4 regions of the Anaerotruncus sp. 1XD42-93 genome follow, and region 2 is predicted to be linked to each of the others. Evidence: predicted binding sites of a transcription regulator. Region 2 holds the regulator's gene; each other region holds the start of a gene.
The links. The regulator Rex, encoded in region 2, represses fermentation and respiration genes when NADH is low (regulators of the CRP and FNR family bind a similar motif). The targets are predictions, from matches to a motif close to ATTGTTAANNNNTTAACAAT.
Positions count from the first base shown of each region.

Region 1 (4,727 bases), on a different contig from region 2:
CAGGGGCGCGGTCGCCTGTGCGGTGTCGGCGTTCCCGGTCGGGGTGGATGTGGAGCCGCTCGGCCGGAAGGTCCGGGACTGGAAGCGGCTTGCAGAGCGGTATTATACGCCGGAGGAGCGGTCCTGCATCGACAGCCCGGAACAGTTCCTCGAGGTCTGGACCCGCAAGGAGGCGTACCTCAAACGGGATGGGCGTGGGCTTTCTCTGCCGCTCAGGCAGATCAACACCCTTTCCATCCCGGGGATTTCTACCCGGATCGTGAACGGGTTTGTCGTCTCCTTGTGCGGGGAACCGGCGGAGTTTTCGCTGGTGGCCTGCCGTTTGGAGCAGTTCAAAAAACAAGATGGGGAAAACGAAACCACCCAAAGGGGGCTATGCTATGTTGGAAGAACTGGACCTGCACTTGAAGATGGAAAAAGAGGAGTGGAACGCTTGTAAGGAGATGCTCTGGCGGCGGCTGAGTGTGTTACAGCAGCGGGCACGTGAACTGAAAATCCCGACCATCATCCTGTTTGAGGGCTGGGGGGCGTCCGGAAAGGGCTTGATGATCTCCCGTCTGATTCAGAATCTGGACCCGCGCGGCTTTTCGGTGCACAACATTGTCGGGCCGACCGCGGAGGACCTGCGTTATCCGTGGATGTACCGGTTCTGGAAGCGGCTGCCGCTCTATGGGGAGATCGCGATTTTTGACCGGAGCTGGTATTATGGGGTTACGGCCGAGCGGGAGAGCGGGGGGCTGTCCGGGAAAGAGATCGAGCGCCGGTTTGATGAGATTGTAGATTTTGAGCGGCAGATGGTTGATGACGGCGCAGTCCTGCTCAAATTTTTCCTGCATGTTTCCCGGAAGGAGCAGCGCAGGCGGCTCAAGGGGTTGGAGTCCAAAAAGGCGACCCGCTGGCGGGTGACCCAGGAGGACTGGCGCCGGAACAGGCACTATGAGGAAGAGGCGGAGCTGTTCGAGGAGATGCTTGAGAGAACCAGCAAATTGGACCTGCCATGGACGCTGGTGGAGGCGGAGGATAAACGGTATGCGGTGCACAAGGTGCTGACTGCGGTGATCTCCGCCCTGGAGGGCGCGATTGCCCGCCGGGAGAGCGACAACATGCCCGAATTCGCGGGGGTACGCATCTCGAAGGAGCTGGCGTCCCGCCCGTTGCCGCCCCTCTCGGAGGTGAGCCTCGCCCGCCGCACTCTCTCGATCGAAGAATATAAACAAGAGCTGAAACGCTGCCAGAAACAGCTGTTCGAGCTGCAAAACCGGCTTTATCAGAAGCGCATCCCGCTCATCCTCGCGTTCGAAGGCTGGGATGCCGCGGGCAAGGGCGGCACGATCAAGCGGGTGACGCAGGCGCTCGACCCGCGCGGTTATGAGGTGATCCCGATCTGTGCACCCTCGCCGGTCGAGAAAAACCATCAGCACCTCTGGCGGTTCTGGAACGCCCTCCCACGGGATGGACATACAGCCATCTTTGACCGCACCTGGTATGGCCGGGTCCTGGTCGAGCATATCGAGGGGTTCTGTACCATGGAGCAATGGGGCCGCGCTTATGACGAGATCAACCGGTTTGAGCGGCGTCTGGCCGACTGGGGGGCAATCGTCCTGAAGTTCTGGCTCCAGATTGACCAGGAGGAGCAGCTCCGGCGGTTTATCGAGCGCCAGCGGATTCCCGAGAAACAGTATAAGATCACCGACGAGGACTGGCGCAACCGGGACAAGTGGGACCAATACGAGGAAGCGGTCAACGAGATGCTCGCCCGCACCAACACCGGCTATGCGCCCTGGACGGTCGTTGAATCGAACGATAAGCGGTATGGGAGGATCAAGACGATGAAAACGATCATCCATGCGGCGGAGGAGCGGCTGAAATGACCGCACAGAAGCCCGGCACCCAACGGACTGTGGGGGGCATTACCTATGAGCTGACCCGCAAACGGGTAAAAAACCTGAACCTGCGGGTAGGGGAAGGGGGCTCGGTGCGCGTTTCAGCGCCCGCCCGCACCCCGCTGCGGGAGATCGACCGGTTTGTGGCGTCGCACGAGGCATGGATTGAGCAGGCACAGGAACGGGTACGCATCCGGGAGGAAGCCGCGGGTCAGGTGCAGGACAGCTATACCGACGAGGAATGCCAGCGGGTGTTCGGAGAGGTGAGTGACCGCATCTATCCGCTGTTTGCGGCATACCTGCCCGCCCAGCCCGCTCTCCGGGTGCGGTGGATGAAAAGCCGGTGGGGGGTCTGCCATGTGGCGAAAAACTACATCACCCTGAACAAACAACTGATGGGGAAACCCCGCGCAGCGCTCGAATATGTGGTGCTGCATGAATATGTACACTTTCTGCATCCGAACCATCAGGCGGGATTTCATGCGGAGATGGCGCGCCTGATGCCCGATTATCTGGCCCGCCGCGCGCTTTTGAAGTGATAGATTGGAAAGATTCTCCGGAGGTTGGTCCGCCCGGAGGATACCGCCTCATGTCGCGCACGCTGCGGCAGCAGCCAAAGGCCCGGGCCCACGGTGCAGCTCTCCTGGTGCGGCGCGGCAGAAGGCGAGTTTCATCAGAATTGACAAAATTATCACAAAAATTTGGATGGAGAATTTCCGGATGCAGAATTGAAAAAAGATGAACTTTATAGTATGCTATAGTCAAAATAGTTAAAAGCAGAACCATACGACTGGAGCGGTTTGGGTTTTTTCCCGGGCGGCTCCTGAAAGCCGGAATCCGGCGGGAAGGGGATTTGTGTTTGTATGAATATTTCTGTGTGTATTGGAAGCTCATGCCACCTCAAAGGTTCCTACGATATTATCAATGTCTTTAAACGGATGATCGCACAGAACCAGCTTGCGGAACAGGTCAACCTCAGTGCATCGTTCTGCCTGGGGAAATGCCAGCAGGGGGTCGCGGTCCGGATCGACGATGAGATCGTGACCGGTGTGAACCCGGAAAATGCCGAAGAAATTTTCAGGGAAAAAGTGATGAAGGAGCTGCAGTGAGGAATGACCGACGTACTCAGCCTGAAAAAAGCGAACTGTAAAAACTGCCATAAATGCATCCGGGTCTGCCCGGTGAAGTCGATCCGCTTTGCCGATAACCAGGCCAAAATCATCAATCAGGACTGCATCCTCTGCGGACGGTGCGTGGTCACCTGCCCGCAGAATGCCAAGAAGGTCCGCAACGACCTCACCGAGGTGATCGGCGCGATCGGCAGCGGCAAAAAGGTGGTCGCGAGCGTGGCCCCCTCGTTCATCAGCGAGTTCCCGGTTGATGGGATCGGGCAGTTCGAAACGCTGCTGAAAAAGCTGGGGTTCTTCGCTGTGCGCGAGACAGCCGAAGGCGCATATATCGTCAAGCGGGAGTATGAGCGGATGATCCGTGAGCATCAGCAGGAGGTCATCATCTCTTCCTGCTGCCCAACTGTCGTCTCCCTGATCCAGAAATACTATCCGGCTGCGCTGCCGTACGTCGCACCGGTCATCTCCCCGATGCTCGCCAGCGCGCGCCAGATCAAGGCGGAATTCCCGGATGCGTATGTTGTGTTTATCGGCCCGTGTATCTCCAAGAAGGAGGAGATGCACAAGCTGCCCGGCTACATAGACTGTGTACTGACCTTTGACGAGCTGGAACAGTGGCTCATCCGGCGCGAGATCAAGGTGGAAGCGCTTGAGGCAGATGGACAGCCCGAGGGGGATGGACGTCTGTCCCGGTTTTTCCCCAAGACGGGCGGAATCATCGAGTGTATGGACCTCGACTTTGAGAGCGGTTATGAATACCTGCCGGTTGACGGGGTGGAAAACTGCATCAATGCGATCAAGGAGATCGAGAACGGCAGCCTGAACGGCTATTTCGTCGAGATGAGCGCCTGTGAGGGGAGCTGCATCAACGGCCCGTTCACGCGCCAGTATAAGGATTCGATCCTGCGGAGCCGCCGCCGGGTCAACCAGTATGCCCAGCCCGACCGCTCCAGGCGGACCGATTTCAGCATCAAGCCGGATTTCGGTCTGATGCGTCCGCTGCCGGTCGAGCTGGTGCGGGAGCACCGCCCGTCTGAGGCGCAGCTCACCGAAATCCTTGCCAAGATGGGCAAGACCCGCCCGGAACACGAGCTGAACTGCGGAAGCTGCGGCTATCCGACCTGCCGGGACAAGGCGGTTGCGGTGTTCAACGGCAAGGCGGACGTTGGGATGTGCCTGCCGTTCATGCGGGAGAAGGCCGAATCCTTCTCAAACAACGTGTTCAGCATCACCCCAAACGCAATCATTGTGCTTGACGAGGACCTCTGCATCCAGAAGATGAACATGCCGGCAAGCCATCTGTTTGGGATCAGCAGCCAGAAACTGATTGGCTCGATGATTATTGAGCTGATGGACCCGACCTATTTCCAGGATGTACTGGACACGGGGAACGATGTCATCGACAAGCATATCTATCTGCCAGAGTTCGACAAGCATGTTGAGCTTTCGATCGTGCGGGACGAGGAGCACCATCTCCTGTTCGGGATGCTTAAGGACATCACCTCGGAGCACAACCGCCACGAAAAGTATAAGACCCGCCGCGACCAGACGATCGAGATCACCGACAAGGTGATCGAAAAGCAGATGCGGATCGTCCAGGAGATCGCTTCGCTGCTCGGCGAGACGACCGCCGAAACCAAGGTGGCGCTGACCCAGATCAAGAATACGGTTCTGTCGGAGGAAACATGATGGACAGACTGTTTATGGAGAATGGCTT
Region 1 is NZ_QZEG01000024.1:18,319-23,045, forward strand. Features, by position in the region: gene D5269_RS10110 (4'-phosphopantetheinyl transferase superfamily protein) at 1-439, shown strand, start outside; gene pap (polyphosphate:AMP phosphotransferase) at 381-1,871, shown strand; gene D5269_RS10120 (SprT-like domain-containing protein) at 1,868-2,422, shown strand; gene D5269_RS10125 ((2Fe-2S) ferredoxin domain-containing protein) at 2,747-2,992, shown strand; gene D5269_RS10130 ([Fe-Fe] hydrogenase large subunit C-terminal domain-containing protein) at 2,996-4,699, shown strand; gene D5269_RS10135 (SpoIIE family protein phosphatase) at 4,699-4,727, shown strand, end outside.
Region 1: D5269_RS10125 ((2Fe-2S) ferredoxin domain-containing protein) is a predicted target of Rex. The motif match lies at 2,562-2,581, and genes of this name have one in related genera.

Region 2 (4,727 bases):
TCTATAAAATTTTTTTAAAATTTTTTGTATTTTCCTCTTGATTTTTCCGGACAAGTGTTATATAATAACAAACGTCGTCAGCGAGACAGATACAAAAAATAAGGACGGTTAGCTCAGCTGGTAGAGCACCTGCTTGACGTGCAGGGGGTCAGCGGTTCGAACCCGTTACCGTCCACCAGGGGTGCTGTTCGGGCAATAGTCCGGGCGGCATTTTTTTGTTGTCTAAAAAAACTCTGCATGGGGCCAACGCATGGATGTCTGTTGTACCGCTTTTAAGGGAGCGCCCCACCCGGTCAGCGGCGGGGCGCCGCCTCCCGTTCAACCTCGCTGCTTTTATAAAGTGGATCGGGAATGACATTGACTTTCCATCTCTCAATAATTGGAGAGGCCGCTGAGAGACTCGTCCTGTTCCACCCACGCTTCGTTGACATCATACACTCGATAAGCGTCCCGCGTGTCCCGCACCACCACCGTGGATATCCCCGCGTTGATAATCAGGCGTGCACACATCGAACAGGGGCTGGCGTTCTGGACATAGCTGCCGTCGCTGACCTCCCTGCCGACCAGATAAAGGGTGGCTCCAAGCATATCCACGCGGGAAGCGTGGATGATCGCGTTCATCTCGGCGTGCACCGACCGGCAGAGTTCATACCGCTGCCCCCGCGGGATATTGAGCTTTTCACGGGTGCAATAACCAAGATCAGAGCAGTTTTCGCGCCCACGGGGTGCACCGACATAGCCAGTCGAAACGATCTGGTCATTTTTTACGATGATCGCCCCAAAATTGCGGCGCAGGCAGGTGCCGCGCTCGGCCACTGTTTCGGCAATATCAAGATAATAGTTTGCTTTATCACGTCTTGTCATATAGAACACTTCCTTTATATTATCAATCTCTGAAAATGGAGCGGACTGTTTTAAGGCCGCTCCAAGAGGACCTGCGTTCCGCAAAGCCGCTGTATCCGGACAAGGCTTGCGACTTTGTCCTGGATGCATTATAATAGAACCAGCCAATCTTGGTGAATTTTACAAGAAGCCGCAGCAGATGCTGCGACAGAGGAGTTTTATGGAGCAGCTTTCCAACATCGGCGTGATCCGGGATGTGCTGTCCCGACACGGGTTTACCTTTTCCAAATCACTGGGACAGAACTTCCTGATCAACCCGGCGGTCTGCCCGCGGATGGCCGAACTGGGCGGAGCCGGCCCCGGAGTCGGGATGCTTGAGATTGGCGCAGGAATCGGGGTGCTTACCGCCGAGCTGGCCAAACGGGCGGATAAGGTGGTCTGCGTCGAGATCGATACCCGGCTGCTGCCAGTGCTGGACGAGACCCTTGCCGGCTATGACAACATTGAGATCGTCAACGCTGATGTGATGCAGGTCGACCTTTCCGCCCTGATTGCCGAAAAATTTGCAGGGATGCAAGTGGCGGTCTGCGCCAACCTTCCCTACTACATCACCTCTCCGGTTATCATGCGCCTGCTTGAACAGCGGCTTCCCATCCGGTCGATCACCGTTATGGTGCAGAAAGAGGCGGCCCAGCGGCTTTGCGCCCGGCCCGGCACGCGGGAGGTCGGTGCAGTCAGTATTGCAGTGCGGTACTACAGCGAGCCAAAGCTGCTGTTCCAGGTGTCCCGCGGTTCGTTCCTGCCCGCTCCTGATGTGGATTCGGCAGTGATCCGGCTGGATGTGCTGCCCAACCCGGCGGTGGACGCACCACCCGAAGCATTTTTCCGGGTGGTCAGAGCAGCGTTCTCTATGCGCAGAAAAACACTGCTGAACTGCCTTTCGGGCGGGCTTGGCATTCCCAAGGCCGAGGCGGACAGCCTGCTCATACGGGCAGGGGTCCCATCCAGCGCGCGGGCAGAACAGCTTGATCTGGAGCAGTTCGCGTCGATCGCGCGCAGTCTTCTTTGAGCAGGATTTCCGGCGATGGATGCAAACCCGCAGCTTCCGGCCAGCGGGAAAGGGGCTATTTTGCTTTTCCGGATAGGCCGGATGCTTCCTCATCCGCGTAATAGGCATTGATCTGGTAGCAGAGTGTCATTAGGCTGTCCCCGAGGTGGACATTCTCCACCACTGCCCCTTCAAAGTTGAGGGTCAGGTCGTAATGGGAGAAATTCCAGAAACAGTTGACGCCCAGCGCCATCAGTTCTTTTGCGCAGTCATAGGCGACCTCTTTGGGGATGCACAGGATTGCAGCGCGCGGGCGGTGGGCTTCGCAAAAAGCGGAAAGCCCGGCTACATCCTGAACCACCAGCCCATTGAGCGCCTGCCCGATGATCTGGGGGTTGACGTCAAATATCCCTTCGAGCCGGAACCCACTCGATTCGAAATGCATATGCTTTGCGATTGTGCGCCCAAGGTTGCCCGCGCCCAGCAGGATTGTGCCGTTCAGCTTGTTCAGCCCCATGATGTTGGCGATCTCCTTATGGAGCGCCGCTACATTATAACCGTATCCCTGCTGACCGAATCCGCCAAAGCAGTTCAAATCCTGCCGGATTTGCGACGCGGTGAGCTGCATGAGCTGCGCAAGTTCACGGGAAGAGATGCGGGTCACATCTTTTTTCAAAAGATCACCCAAAAATCGGTAATATCTGGGAAGACGTCTTACCACCGAGCGGGAAACCCCTTCATTTTTTGGCATAAGACCACAACCTTTACTAAAAAATCAAATAGCAGGTAAAAACCTGTAGAAAATCTGTACAATATGATAATATTATAACAGGTTACGGGAATTGTCAAATAAAAAGCAACCGTGTGCTTTTGGGATAAATGAGAAAAATAAGCGAAAAAATTCTGTCCAAAATTTATGCATGATATGGTAATTCTGATTCAAATATAGTAAAATAGGGATAGAGGATAGGAGGTGAAGCAAGAATGGATCCGGAGAAAGAGACTCAGGTGTTGGAGCCGGAACTGGATGAACAGGATCAGGAGACGCAGGAAAGCCGCAAACAGGCCAGCGCCAATGACGGAGACAAAACACAGACCCTGCTCTACCGCCTCTGGCTGAAGAGCCAGCAGAAGCGAAAGCCGAAACCCGGGCGGGATGGAGCGGAAAAGTCCGGCGAAGACGAGCCGGACGAGGAGGACGCCTCCGAACCCACATTCGCGCAGCAGGCTTCGGTCATCAGCGATGCGAAACAAACTGCATGGCTGGAGGACAGTACCGGGGATGGCATTCTGGACCTCTGGCAGCAGTGGGTGCTGACCTATAGAATACAAGGGCAGACATATGACCCGTTTTCCGAGATCGAGCCTGCGGAACAATCCGAAAGTCCAGAAGGCAGCGAAGGGGATGCCGCATCGGAAGAAGCCGGACAATCCGATCGCCTTCCGGAAAGCTCGAAAGAGAATGAGCGGGACCATATGATGACCGAGCTTCAGCAGGCTGCACAGGTACGCCGGGCGCATAAACAGCTCGACGAAGGGGAATCCAATAAAAATGCCCTGCTTTATTTCTGGCTGTCCAAGGATGTCATGACCGTCTGGATGTTTGCATTCCCTCCGCTCAACGGTGGGATGGAAATGACCGTAGATGCGGTCGATGCGCGGTTGGAAAGCATGGGCGTCAACTTTGGAATCAACCGTGACCTCATCCTTCAGGCAGTATCCAAGCGGATGTATTTCAAACTGCTTCCGATCGCGAAAGGCCAGCCTCCGGTTGACGGAATCGACGGCAGGCTGGAAAACTGCCGGGAGATGACGGTCAAGCTCGAAGAGGAAGCCGATGAGGAACAGAACGTCTACCATAGCATCAACCAGATTACCCGCGTTGTAAAGGGGACGCCGCTTTTCCGGGCGATCCCCCCGGTAGAGATGCAGATGGGGATCAATGTGCAGGGAGGCCCGGTGCGCGGGAAGACCGCGAAACCGGTTATGATGCCCAAAATCCCGAATACGCAGGTCTCATCCGACGGTTCCATGCTCGTCTCGGCGATTGATGGCTATCTCACCTTCGAGAATAACCATTTTTTGGTCAAAACACTGTTGGTCATCAATGGGGATGTTGATTACTCAATGGGCAACCTCGAACATTCAGGGGACATCCTGATCTATGGAGATGTCTGTGAAGGGCTGGTCATCCGTTCCACCGGCTCGGTTGAGGTGCGCGGGATGGTTGAGAGCGCGCAGATTTATGCCAAAAAAAACATCACGCTCGGCAAAGGGATCAACGGGAATCTGACCGGCAGGCTGGAAGCGCAGGGAGATATCCGCAGCAACTTCATCGAGAACTGCGAGGTAATCGCGGCCGGGGACATCTACGCCAGTTCGATCCTCTGGTCGAATGTCTCATGCGGCGGGAGTTTACATGTTACTACCGGGCGCGGCACCATTATTGGAGGCCAGCTTGCGGTCATCCGCAATGTCGAGGCCAAACTGATTGGCAACGGTTCTAACCGGTACACCAAATTTGTGATTGGGAGCACCCCTCAGATCGTTGAAAAGCAGCGGGATCTGGAACAGCAGGTTGCAGACATTCAGAAGCGGCTGCGGGAGGTGCTGAAGGATCTCGAATTTCTCAAACGCCAGAAATCTTTGGATGAGGACCGTACCAGAATTCTGGGAAAGCTCCGTCTGGAAAAGCCGTTGCTGCAAATGAAGGAGCGGCAAAAGCTCAGTGAGCTTGGGGAGGTCTGCGAGATCATCCACAACTCGAACAAAGGGAGGATCCGCTGCGATGTGCTCTATTCAGGAACCAGCATCTCGATCGGTTCAGCAAGCATAG
Region 2 is NZ_QZEG01000008.1:44,833-49,559, forward strand. Features, by position in the region: tRNA gene D5269_RS05060 (tRNA-Val) at 103-178, shown strand; gene D5269_RS05065 (dCMP deaminase family protein) at 373-864, opposite strand; gene rsmA (16S rRNA (adenine(1518)-N(6)/adenine(1519)-N(6))-dimethyltransferase RsmA) at 1,064-1,912, shown strand; gene D5269_RS05075 (redox-sensing transcriptional repressor Rex) at 1,968-2,642, opposite strand; gene D5269_RS05080 (FapA family protein) at 2,876-4,727, shown strand, end outside.

Region 3 (4,727 bases), on a different contig from region 2:
CAGATAGAGCCGCGGGTCGGTTGAAATCAGCCGGGAAACTGTGAATCTTCCAGCAGATTTTACTCCTTGTATATAACTGTTATGCGCTTTCCGGTAGCTGTATTCCAGTCCGCCGTCGCTCGGGAAGATCTGCTCAAGCGGAACAATCGAATGGAGAATCATTCTGCCCCCTCCTCGATCATCCCATAAAGGGCGGCAATCACGTCCGACACACCGCCAAGCGCATCAATCAGGCCCTCATCCACTGCGGCCTGTCCATCGAGTACGGTGCCGACGTCCATCACCAGCTCATCCTTGTTCATCATAAGCTGACGGAACCGCTCGGGCGTAATATTCGAGTTGTCGGTGACAAACTTGACGATCCGCTCCTGCATCCGGTCAAAATACGAGAGGGTTTGCGGCACACCAAGTACCAGGCCGTTCATCCGCACCGGGTGGACGGTCATGGTCGCTGAGGGCACAATAAAGCTTTTGCGGGCGCTCACCGCGAGCGGCACACCGATCGAATGTCCTCCGCCCAGCACGAGTGAGACGGTCGGTTTGCGCATCCCGGAGAGCAGCTCTGCGATCGCAAGCCCGGCTTCCACATCGCCGCCCACCGTATTCAGGATGATCACCAGCCCCTCGATTTCGGGATCCTGCTCGACCGCGAGCAGCTGCGGAATCACATGTTCATATTTGGTGGTTTTGTTCTGGGCAGGGAGGATATAATGCCCCTCGATCTGCCCGATGATCGTCAGGCAGTGGATGGTATGCTTGCCCTTTTTGGCGGTGACTCCTCCGATCTGGAGAATCTGGTCCGCCTGCTCGGAAAGCTCCTCTTCCTCGCCCTGTTCCTGTGGGGTTCCAGGTACCGGCTGTTCGTCCGGATGGGGGTTGTTTTGTTCAAATGGATTCAAAATCGTTGCCTCCTTTAAGGAAAATAACGATTTTAGCATCTCCAAAACTCCACCTGCCATACGGCAGAACATACAATCTCATTATAACATTGCCGTACAAAATGTCAAATAAAGATGTGTAAAAAAGCAGGAAAAAGGCCTGTCAGGCGGTTGGGTCTAAAAAATGGGCATGACGCGGGAAACGCCATGCCCATTTTTTTAGGAGGAAAGCATTGAAAAAACCAGAATGATGCTTTTGTTTTCTCACATTGCAGCGTCGGCAGGCATACATTGTATGCCTGCCGACGTTATCGTGATGACTGACAGGCCAGCAGGTGAGGGGGGCGCGTCAGTCTTTGAAGGAGGCTTCGATCAGGGCACGCAGATGCCGGAGTCCCCGTTCGGCGGCGGTGTAACCATCCGGAACCGGGAAACACTCGATCGTCAGGCTGCGCTGGTACCCAATCTCCGAGAGTGCGGACAGGATAGGTCGGAAATCAATCAGGCCCCAGCCAGGATAATAGCGGGTATTGTCTGCCACATGCACATGTCCAAGCTTTTTCCCGCAGTGGAGGATGGGTGTGCGCCAGTCACGCTCTTCCAGATTCATATGGAAGGTGTCCAGATGCACCAGAACCCGGTCGCTTCCGACCCGGTCGATCAGGCCGAGCACGTCGTCTGCGGTCTTGAGGTAGTTGGTCTCAAACCGGTCGATCGCTTCGATGACCAGCTCCCCGTCCACCTTTTCCGCATAATCGGCAAGCTCCCGCATCGAATCGACCATCCAGGCGTCCACCTGTTCAAACGTTTGGGAACTGCCGATCCGGCCGCGCATAGAACCGATGATGACCGGGCAGCCGAGCAGTGCGCCCAGATCAAGCTGCCCTTTCAGGCGCTGGATCGCTGCTTCGCGGACCGAAGGGTCGGAACTGGTGATGCTCAGCCCTTCCATTCCATAAGCCATGCCGGTGCCGATCGACGAGATCTGGATCGGCTTTTTTGCACAGTAATCCTTCATGCGCGGACCGTCCACCTGCTCGGGGGTGCGGATATGCAGTTCGATGCTGTCGAACCCTTTTTTGCAGAGCCAGTCGATCGACTGGTAAAAATCTGAGGTGACAATCGGGAAAGGGGAACCGGCGGGCGCCCCCATCGCCACTGTCGCCCCGATCAGAAAGGGAGAAGCGTTCATCTTCAGCGCCTCCCGTGGTTACACCAGCACTTCCAGCACTTCGCCCGCTGGATATTTATGTACATCCACGTCATTTGCGGAGGTGTTCTCGGCAAAGCTGCAGATGATCCTGGAATCCCCGCCGACCGGCATCGGGGTCCAGTGCCAGACGCCGGTATCCACGACAACCCCCTGCCGGGTGTTGATGAGGAACGCCTCGGCTTCGTTGATATCCGGTTCCTCCTGCGGGTCAAGCCCCTTGTTCTTGGAAAAGACAATAATAATGGGATTGGTGAGCGGGACCATCAGCTCCTGTGTGTGGTAATGACGCTCCATGTTGACCGTCCGGTAGGGACGCTGATAGAGGGTGGATACCCCGATCTGGAAGATGCCGGAATCGCACTGATAGGTGCAGAGCTTGGGGAAAAAGTCAAACCGGTCGGAGCTGCGCAGCTCGTAGTTCTCGGGCTTTTCAGGCAGGTCGATCACCGTACCATAGGGCGCAAAGGCTTCCTGGGTGAGTGGCTGTACCGGGATCTGACGGATTGACATAGAAAAAACCTCCTTTTTGAAATCCAAAAATTGATTAAAAATTGATCGAAAGAATCTCTACTTTTAACATAGATGATAACAATTAGGGGAGATTAAGTCAAGCGTTTTTTGAAAAAAATCGGATTTATAGTCGAAAATACAAAAATATTTTGTATAAACAGTACAAAAAAGAGACGAGGTAGAAAAAATAAAGCGATTTTTGTCTATCTTAACGATTGAAATGGTTTTGATAATAATATATCATAAAAAGCATCAAGTGTTATCAAACGCGCAAACATGAAGAAAGTTGAGGTGTGAACTGTGGAAGCACTACGTCCCGCGGACAGGATGAACTATAGAGAGGTTCTACAGGAGCTTGAGGGGGTTATGCAGAACGCCCGGCAGTATATGATGCCAAAATGCCGCGCCTGCCGCATCTGCAACAGCCAGAACTGTAAGATGATCCCGACCGAACGCTCCGGGTCGGCAATCCGCAACTACGACAAATTACAGCAGATTCGTCTGGTATATGACACGATCTATGAAGGCGGAGATGGCAGCGAGATTGACAGCTCGGTCGAACTGTTTGGGCACCGGTTTCGTGCGCCGATTATGTCGGGGGCGTATGGGCATGTCTCCAGCTTCAATCCCTCCACCCACTTTTCGGGAGATTACGACTTCACCAAAGCGTTGCTTGATGGGGTGATGGCGGCCGGCTGCTTTGGCTGGACCCCTGATACGATGGGTGAGGGGGCTTACACCGAACCGCTGCGCTGCCTGCGGGAGCATGGCGGAGTGGGCATCCCGGCGATCAAATCCTGGTCGCCCGAGATCATCCGGGAAAAAATCCGGATGGCAGAGGATGCAGGGGTCATGGCGGTCGGGCATGATATCGACTGCGTGGGTCTGGCCTACCTTTCGGTCAACGGCAAGGGAAAAACCTATCCCAAGTCCGCACAGCAGCTTCGGGAGATTTTTTCGATCACCAAAAAACCGTTCATCCTCAAAGGGATCATGAGTGCGCGGGGTGCGCTCAAAGCGGTCGAGGCGGGTGCCACAGGGATCGTTATTTCCAATCACGCGGGAAACACGATGGACCAGTCGCTTTCGACGATCGAGGTGCTCGAGGAAATACGGAATGCGGTCGGGGACAAGCTGCTCCTGATTATTGACGGCGGTTTCCGCCATGGCGAGGATGTCTTTAAGGCGCTTGCGCTGGGCGCGGATGCGGTGCTGATCGGGCGTCCGTATATCGTGGTTGCCGAGGGCGGCGAGGCGCGCGGCGTTGAACTATATACCCAGAAGCTGGTCTGGGAACTCCAAAACGCGATGCGTATGACCGGCTGCCGTACCTTGAAAGACATCACCCGCGATAAGGTTGTAGTGACCAAAGAGTTTTAAAAACTGCCTGTAGGGATTTGCAGCGATTTTGAATCAGAAAGGATACAAGTCAGGACAGAAAGGGAGGTTCGGCATGGGAGAAATTTTGAAGATTGGGATGGAACATAAAAAGTTCGCATTCGATCGGGAGGCAAAGCCGGTTGCGACGATCCATTCGGGGGACCGTGTCGTGTTCGAAACCGAGGACGCGAATTGCAGCCTGATTACCAAGGAGACAGACCTTTGGGCAGAGTTTCCGAAACTCTACGCCAAGGGGGGCGGCTGCAACCCGGTGACCGGGCCGGTTTATGTCGAAGGGGCCCATCCGGGGGACTGCCTCTCGGTAAAAATCCTGCGGGTGGTGCCGGGTTTCATCCGGAACGGTGGCTATACCTCGATCTATTCCGGGCTGGGCATGTTGCAGGACTGCAAAGGATCGCTCCAGCAGCCGCTGGAACCGCGCACCAAAATCTGCCCGATTGAAGGGGACGAAATCCACTTCAAACTGCACAATTCGGATGATTACCTGAAACTTCCGGTGCGGGCATTTGTGGGGACGATCGGCGTAGCGCCCAAGGAGGACCGCCGTTCCTCGTTCTATCAGGGGCAGGACTGGTGCGGCAATGTCGACATCTGTGACATCCGTGTGGGCACGACGGTGGTGCTGCCGGTCCATGTGGAGGGTGCGCTCTTCTCGATCGGTGACATCCATGCCCTTCAGGGGGATGGCGAGATCACCGGATGCGCACTCGAGTGCCAGGGGGTCG
Region 3 is NZ_QZEG01000017.1:4,363-9,089, reverse strand. Features, by position in the region: gene D5269_RS08400 (YlzJ-like family protein) at 1-162, opposite strand, end outside; gene D5269_RS08395 (ATP-dependent Clp protease proteolytic subunit) at 159-794, opposite strand; gene D5269_RS08390 (sugar phosphate isomerase/epimerase family protein) at 1,228-2,070, opposite strand; gene D5269_RS08385 (ureidoglycolate lyase) at 2,089-2,601, opposite strand; gene D5269_RS08380 (alpha-hydroxy-acid oxidizing protein) at 2,902-3,981, shown strand; gene D5269_RS08375 (acetamidase/formamidase family protein) at 4,055-4,727, shown strand, end outside.
Region 3: D5269_RS08385 (ureidoglycolate lyase) is a predicted target of Rex. The motif match lies at 2,827-2,846, and genes of this name have one in related genera.

Region 4 (4,727 bases), on a different contig from region 2:
GCGAATCGTAAACGGATATCCCGTCACCCGCCCCTGTTCAAGCAGGCCCGCAACGTATTGTTCATCCAGTTCGCTCTTCTCCGCAACCGCCGAGATCAGCTCCCGGTCATAATAGGCAAAGCCAAGCGTGTCCGCCAGGCGCTTTCCCAGCTCCCGTCCGCCGCTTCCGAATTCACGGCCGACCGTAATCAGTTTCATCTTGCGCAATTCCTCCTCTGAGTCCTGTCTTTTGAAAAGATGGTCACGGCCTCTTCGCCGTACCATTCAAAAATGCTCCCACCTTTTCGCGGAACTGCTCAAGATATTTGCGGTTCAGCCGCAGAAGCTCCGCGCTTTCTATCGGGGACATCCCGGAAAACACGCTGTTTTCCATCTGAACAACCGGAACAATCTTTTCCTGTACAAACTGCCGCCCCATTTCGGTCAGGCAGATGTGCATATCCCGCCCTTTTCCCGGCTCGAGAAAGAGTATCCCCTTCTTTTCAAGCCTGCGGATCGACGAGTTGATAGTCTGTTTGCTTACAAACGCCTGTGCGCAGATATCCTTTTGCAGGCAGCCATTTCCCTGTTCACACAGGGCATAAAGGATGATGAACGCGCTGTCCGACAGCCCCAGCTTCAGAGCAATCTCGTGGTAGAGATCGTCCATCTCCTTATACACGCGATTGAATTCCTTTAATTCATATCCCGATATTGTCTCCATCTTCCTCCATTATCCTTTCTGTCCGATTTCGTACTTGTTTAGTATAGTCCGATTTCATACTTGAGTCAACCCTTTTTTGTGAAATTGATATGCAACGCCTGAAAACGGTGAAAATATATGGGTAAATTGATGATATTTGATAGCTATTTTCAATTATTCAGATTCTTTTTAAGAAAATCGCAGATTTCACTTGCATTTTTTTTAAAAAAGACGATAATTAGAGATGTGGAAAGTTTACTGAGGAGGTTGAACGCCTATGTTCGGAAGAAAAAAACCCCAGCCGATGCCCATTCCCCCTGCACCGCCGGTGATTGTCCCGCCTGTGGTCGAGGAGAAACCCGCACCTCAGCCCGCTCCTGAGTCGGCACAGGCCTCTGCGCAGGCTGCCGAGCCGGCACAGACTACAAAGGAGGCCGATCTGACCGCTTCGATTTCCAGAAACACAGTCATTACGGGAAACATCGTTTCTGAAGACAATCTGGACATCTTCGGTACTGTGGAGGGCGATGTCAAGAGCACTGCCGTTGTCAAGGTCTACGGGAAAATCACCGGGGACATTGATTGTGCTACCTTTGTCGCGAGTGGCGCAGAGATCAAGGGCAACATTCTGGCGGAGAAATCTGCGGTTCTGGGCGCCAACACGGTTGTGGACGGCAACGTCCGTACCGGCACGCTCAGTGTCAGCGGAAGGGTAACCGGTAATGTAATTGCGACCGAATCCGCAGTCATCAGCAGCACTGGTGCAATCACCGGTGACATTACCACTCCAGAGATGGAAGTCAGCAAGGGCGCAATTGTCTATGGTTCTGTGATTATGCAGCAGAAGGAACCGGAGCCGCCCGAGCCGCCGAAACCGGAAATCAAGATTGAGGCCCCAAAGCCGGATGACAAAGCCCCGGTTTTCTCCAAGCCGGACGACAAAACCCCGGATGGATCTGGATCCGACAGCAAAGCTGCGGACGATTCCAAGCCGGAGTTGAAGTTTGAGCGTCTGGATCCTGCTGAATCTGCCGCCAAACCCGATGCAGAGCAGGAGAAAAAAGAGGAGCCTGAAAAGGCGACCGTTTAAATTCGAATGTCTGGTTCCCTGCGGGTCGGATGCGTTTTTCTCGCTTCGGGACAGTCAAAGCGGTTTCAGGCCAACAAATTGACTGCGAAATTCCACGGTATGCCGCTGGCAGAATTCGTGTTCAACCGGTTCCCGGTTGAACGGTTCTGCCAGACGGTTGCCGTTACCCGCTGTGCGCTGGTCTCTGCCAGTGCACAGCGCTATGGATTTCAGGTGGTCAAAAATCCCGATCCCGCCAGTGATATTGCGCAGACCATTCGTCTCGGTTTGAATGCATTCGATTGCTCGCTTGATGGCTGCCTTTTTTCAGTCTGTGACCAGCCCTTGGTGCGTGTGCGGAGCATCTGTACACTGGTGGACCGGTTTTGTTCTGAACCGGATGCTATTGTTGCGCTCGGTTGGAAGGGCAATCGAGGTAATCCAGTCCTATTTCCCTCTTCCCTTTTCTCCGCACTCGCCACACTTGCACCGCACCAGTCGGGCAGCTCGGTGATCGCGCAGTATTCTCATCTGCTGCGGATTGTCGAGGCAGAGGGACCGCAGGAATTGCTTGATATTGATACGCCAGCTGATCTCAAATATTTGGAGCAGCTATGTGTCAGTTCGCGCACTGATTTTTAACCAAGGATCGTCTATCCCGGAAATGGTGACATTGCCGCAGCCTGTGCTGTTGACGACAGCTTCAGGGCTGTAACGCAAGAGCAATGCCGGCATACGGCAGCCAAAACCATCTGGATATAGCTGCCGGTTTTTTGTTTGTATACTATTGTGTATGCGAAAGCCCTCCCATTTTAGGGGAGGGCTTTCGCAATAGACAGACTCTAAAAGTTTACAAAATTAAGATAGAACATCCACCATCTTCATGATATCCTTTTTAAAAGATCGGTGGAAGAGAGGTACTGGAATGAAAAAATGTCTTGTTCCCCTGCTCTGCATTCTTTTTCTGCTCACAGGCTGTGCAGCGCAGCCTTCTCCACTTATGGGAAAGATTTCCTCGGAGCTTTCCTCAGTGGTTATGACACGCTACGACTGCGAAGGACAGACTGAATTTTCCCTTGCCGACGAACAGATAGAGATGCTCCGATCGTGGGCATCCGGGCTTTCCCTAAAACATGAGCGTTTCAAGGAGGGAGATTCCCCGAGTGATGTGAGCGGAGGAGAAGTCTACCATTTTTCACTTCCTGATGGCGATTTTTCCTATCGGATCAACGGGCCGGACAGCTGCTATCTATATACGGACGGCGAATGGTACAGGGTCAGAAATCCATCTTTCCCGTTCGTTTTGAAATAATAGGTGCATCTTGACAGATTGCACAAAAAACGAAAGGAAAATGTTTCTTTATTTTCTTCAATGCCATATTGTCAAAACTTTAACAATGTGGTATACTGATCGTAACAGCTAAAAGGCTGAACAGGCACCCCAATCTATAATTATTAAATTGAGAACCAAGGAGGTCACTGCGATGGAAAAGGCAAATACCCAGCCCGCTGTACCCGAAGTAGACATCGACAAGATGATTGACGATCTGGTACAAAAGGCTGACAAGGCGCTCAAACAGTATATGGAGATGGATCAGAAAACGGTCGACAACATCGTACAGGCGATGTCGCTTGCTGCGCTTGACCAGCATATGGCACTCGCGAAGCTCGCGATTGAAGAGACCGGTCGCGGCGTCTATGAGGATAAGATTACCAAAAATCTGTTTGCTTCCGAGTATATCTACCACTCGATCAAATATGAAAAGACGGTCGGGATTATCGACGAGAATGACATGGAAGGCTATGTCGAAGTTGCAGAGCCGGTAGGCATCGTCGCGGGCGTCACCCCGGTGACCAATCCCACCTCCACCACCATCTTTAAATCTCTCATCACCCAGAAAACCCGTAACCCGATCATCTTCGGCTTCCATCCGTCGGCACAAAAATGCTCCGCGGCGGCAGCAAAGGTGGTCTATGATGCGGCAGTCAAAGCGGGCGCTCCCGAAAACTGCATCCAGTGGATCGAGTTCCCCTCAGTCGAAGCAACCGCAGCGCTGATGAACCATCCGCTTGTCTCGCTCGTCCTCGCTACTGGCGGCGCGGGCATGGTCAAGGCAGCCTACAGTTGCGGCAAGCCGGCCCTTGGCGTTGGTCCGGGCAACGTCCCCTGCTACATCGAAAAATCTGCCAACCTCGAGCGTGCCTGCACCGACCTGATGCTCTCCAAGACATTCGATAACGGTATGATCTGCGCTTCTGAGCAGGCGGTCATCGTCGACGAGGAAATCTCGGCTCCGTTCGAGTCGTTTATGAAAAAGCATGGCTGCTATTTCCTCACCGGTGACGAGATCGATAAGGTCACACGCTTTGTGATGCGCGCTGACAAGGGCGCAGTCAATCCGGATGTTGTTGGTAAATCCCCGTTCTGGATCGCAGAGCAGGCGGGCGTGAAAGTCCCTGAACTGACCAAAATCCTCATCGCGAAGCTGCCTGAACCCTCCCGCGAGTATCCGCTTTCTCTCGAGAAGCTCTCCCCTGTTCTGGCATACTTCACCGTCAAGGACTATCATCAGGGCTTCGAGTACGCCTCCCGTATGCTCGACCTCGGCGGGCTGGGCCACTCGGCGGTTATCCACTCGACCAATTCCGAGCTTTGCAATGCTTTCGGCGAGCAGATGAAGGTTGGACGTATCATCGTTAACTCTCCGTCCTCTCAGGGCGCGATCGGTGACATCTACAACACCAATATGCCATCTCTGACGCTGGGCTGCGGTTCGTTTGGACATAACTCTACCACTTCCAATGTCTCTTCGGTCAACCTCATCAACAAAAAACGCATCGCGAAAAGGAGAGTCAACATGCAGTGGTTCAAGATTCCGCCCAAAATCTATTTCGAGAACGATTCCATTCAATACCTCGAGAAGATGCCGGACATCAGCCGCGCGTTTATCGTTACCGACCCGATGATGGTTCAGC
Region 4 is NZ_QZEG01000007.1:84,021-88,747, forward strand. Features, by position in the region: gene D5269_RS04720 (cytidylate kinase-like family protein) at 1-198, opposite strand, end outside; gene D5269_RS04725 (MarR family transcriptional regulator) at 242-703, opposite strand; gene D5269_RS04730 (polymer-forming cytoskeletal protein) at 960-1,772, shown strand; gene D5269_RS04735 (nucleotidyltransferase family protein) at 1,779-2,393, shown strand; gene D5269_RS04740 (hypothetical protein) at 2,677-3,063, shown strand; gene adhE (bifunctional acetaldehyde-CoA/alcohol dehydrogenase) at 3,236-4,727, shown strand, end outside.
Region 4: adhE (bifunctional acetaldehyde-CoA/alcohol dehydrogenase) is a predicted target of Rex. The motif match lies at 3,131-3,150, and genes of this name have one in related genera.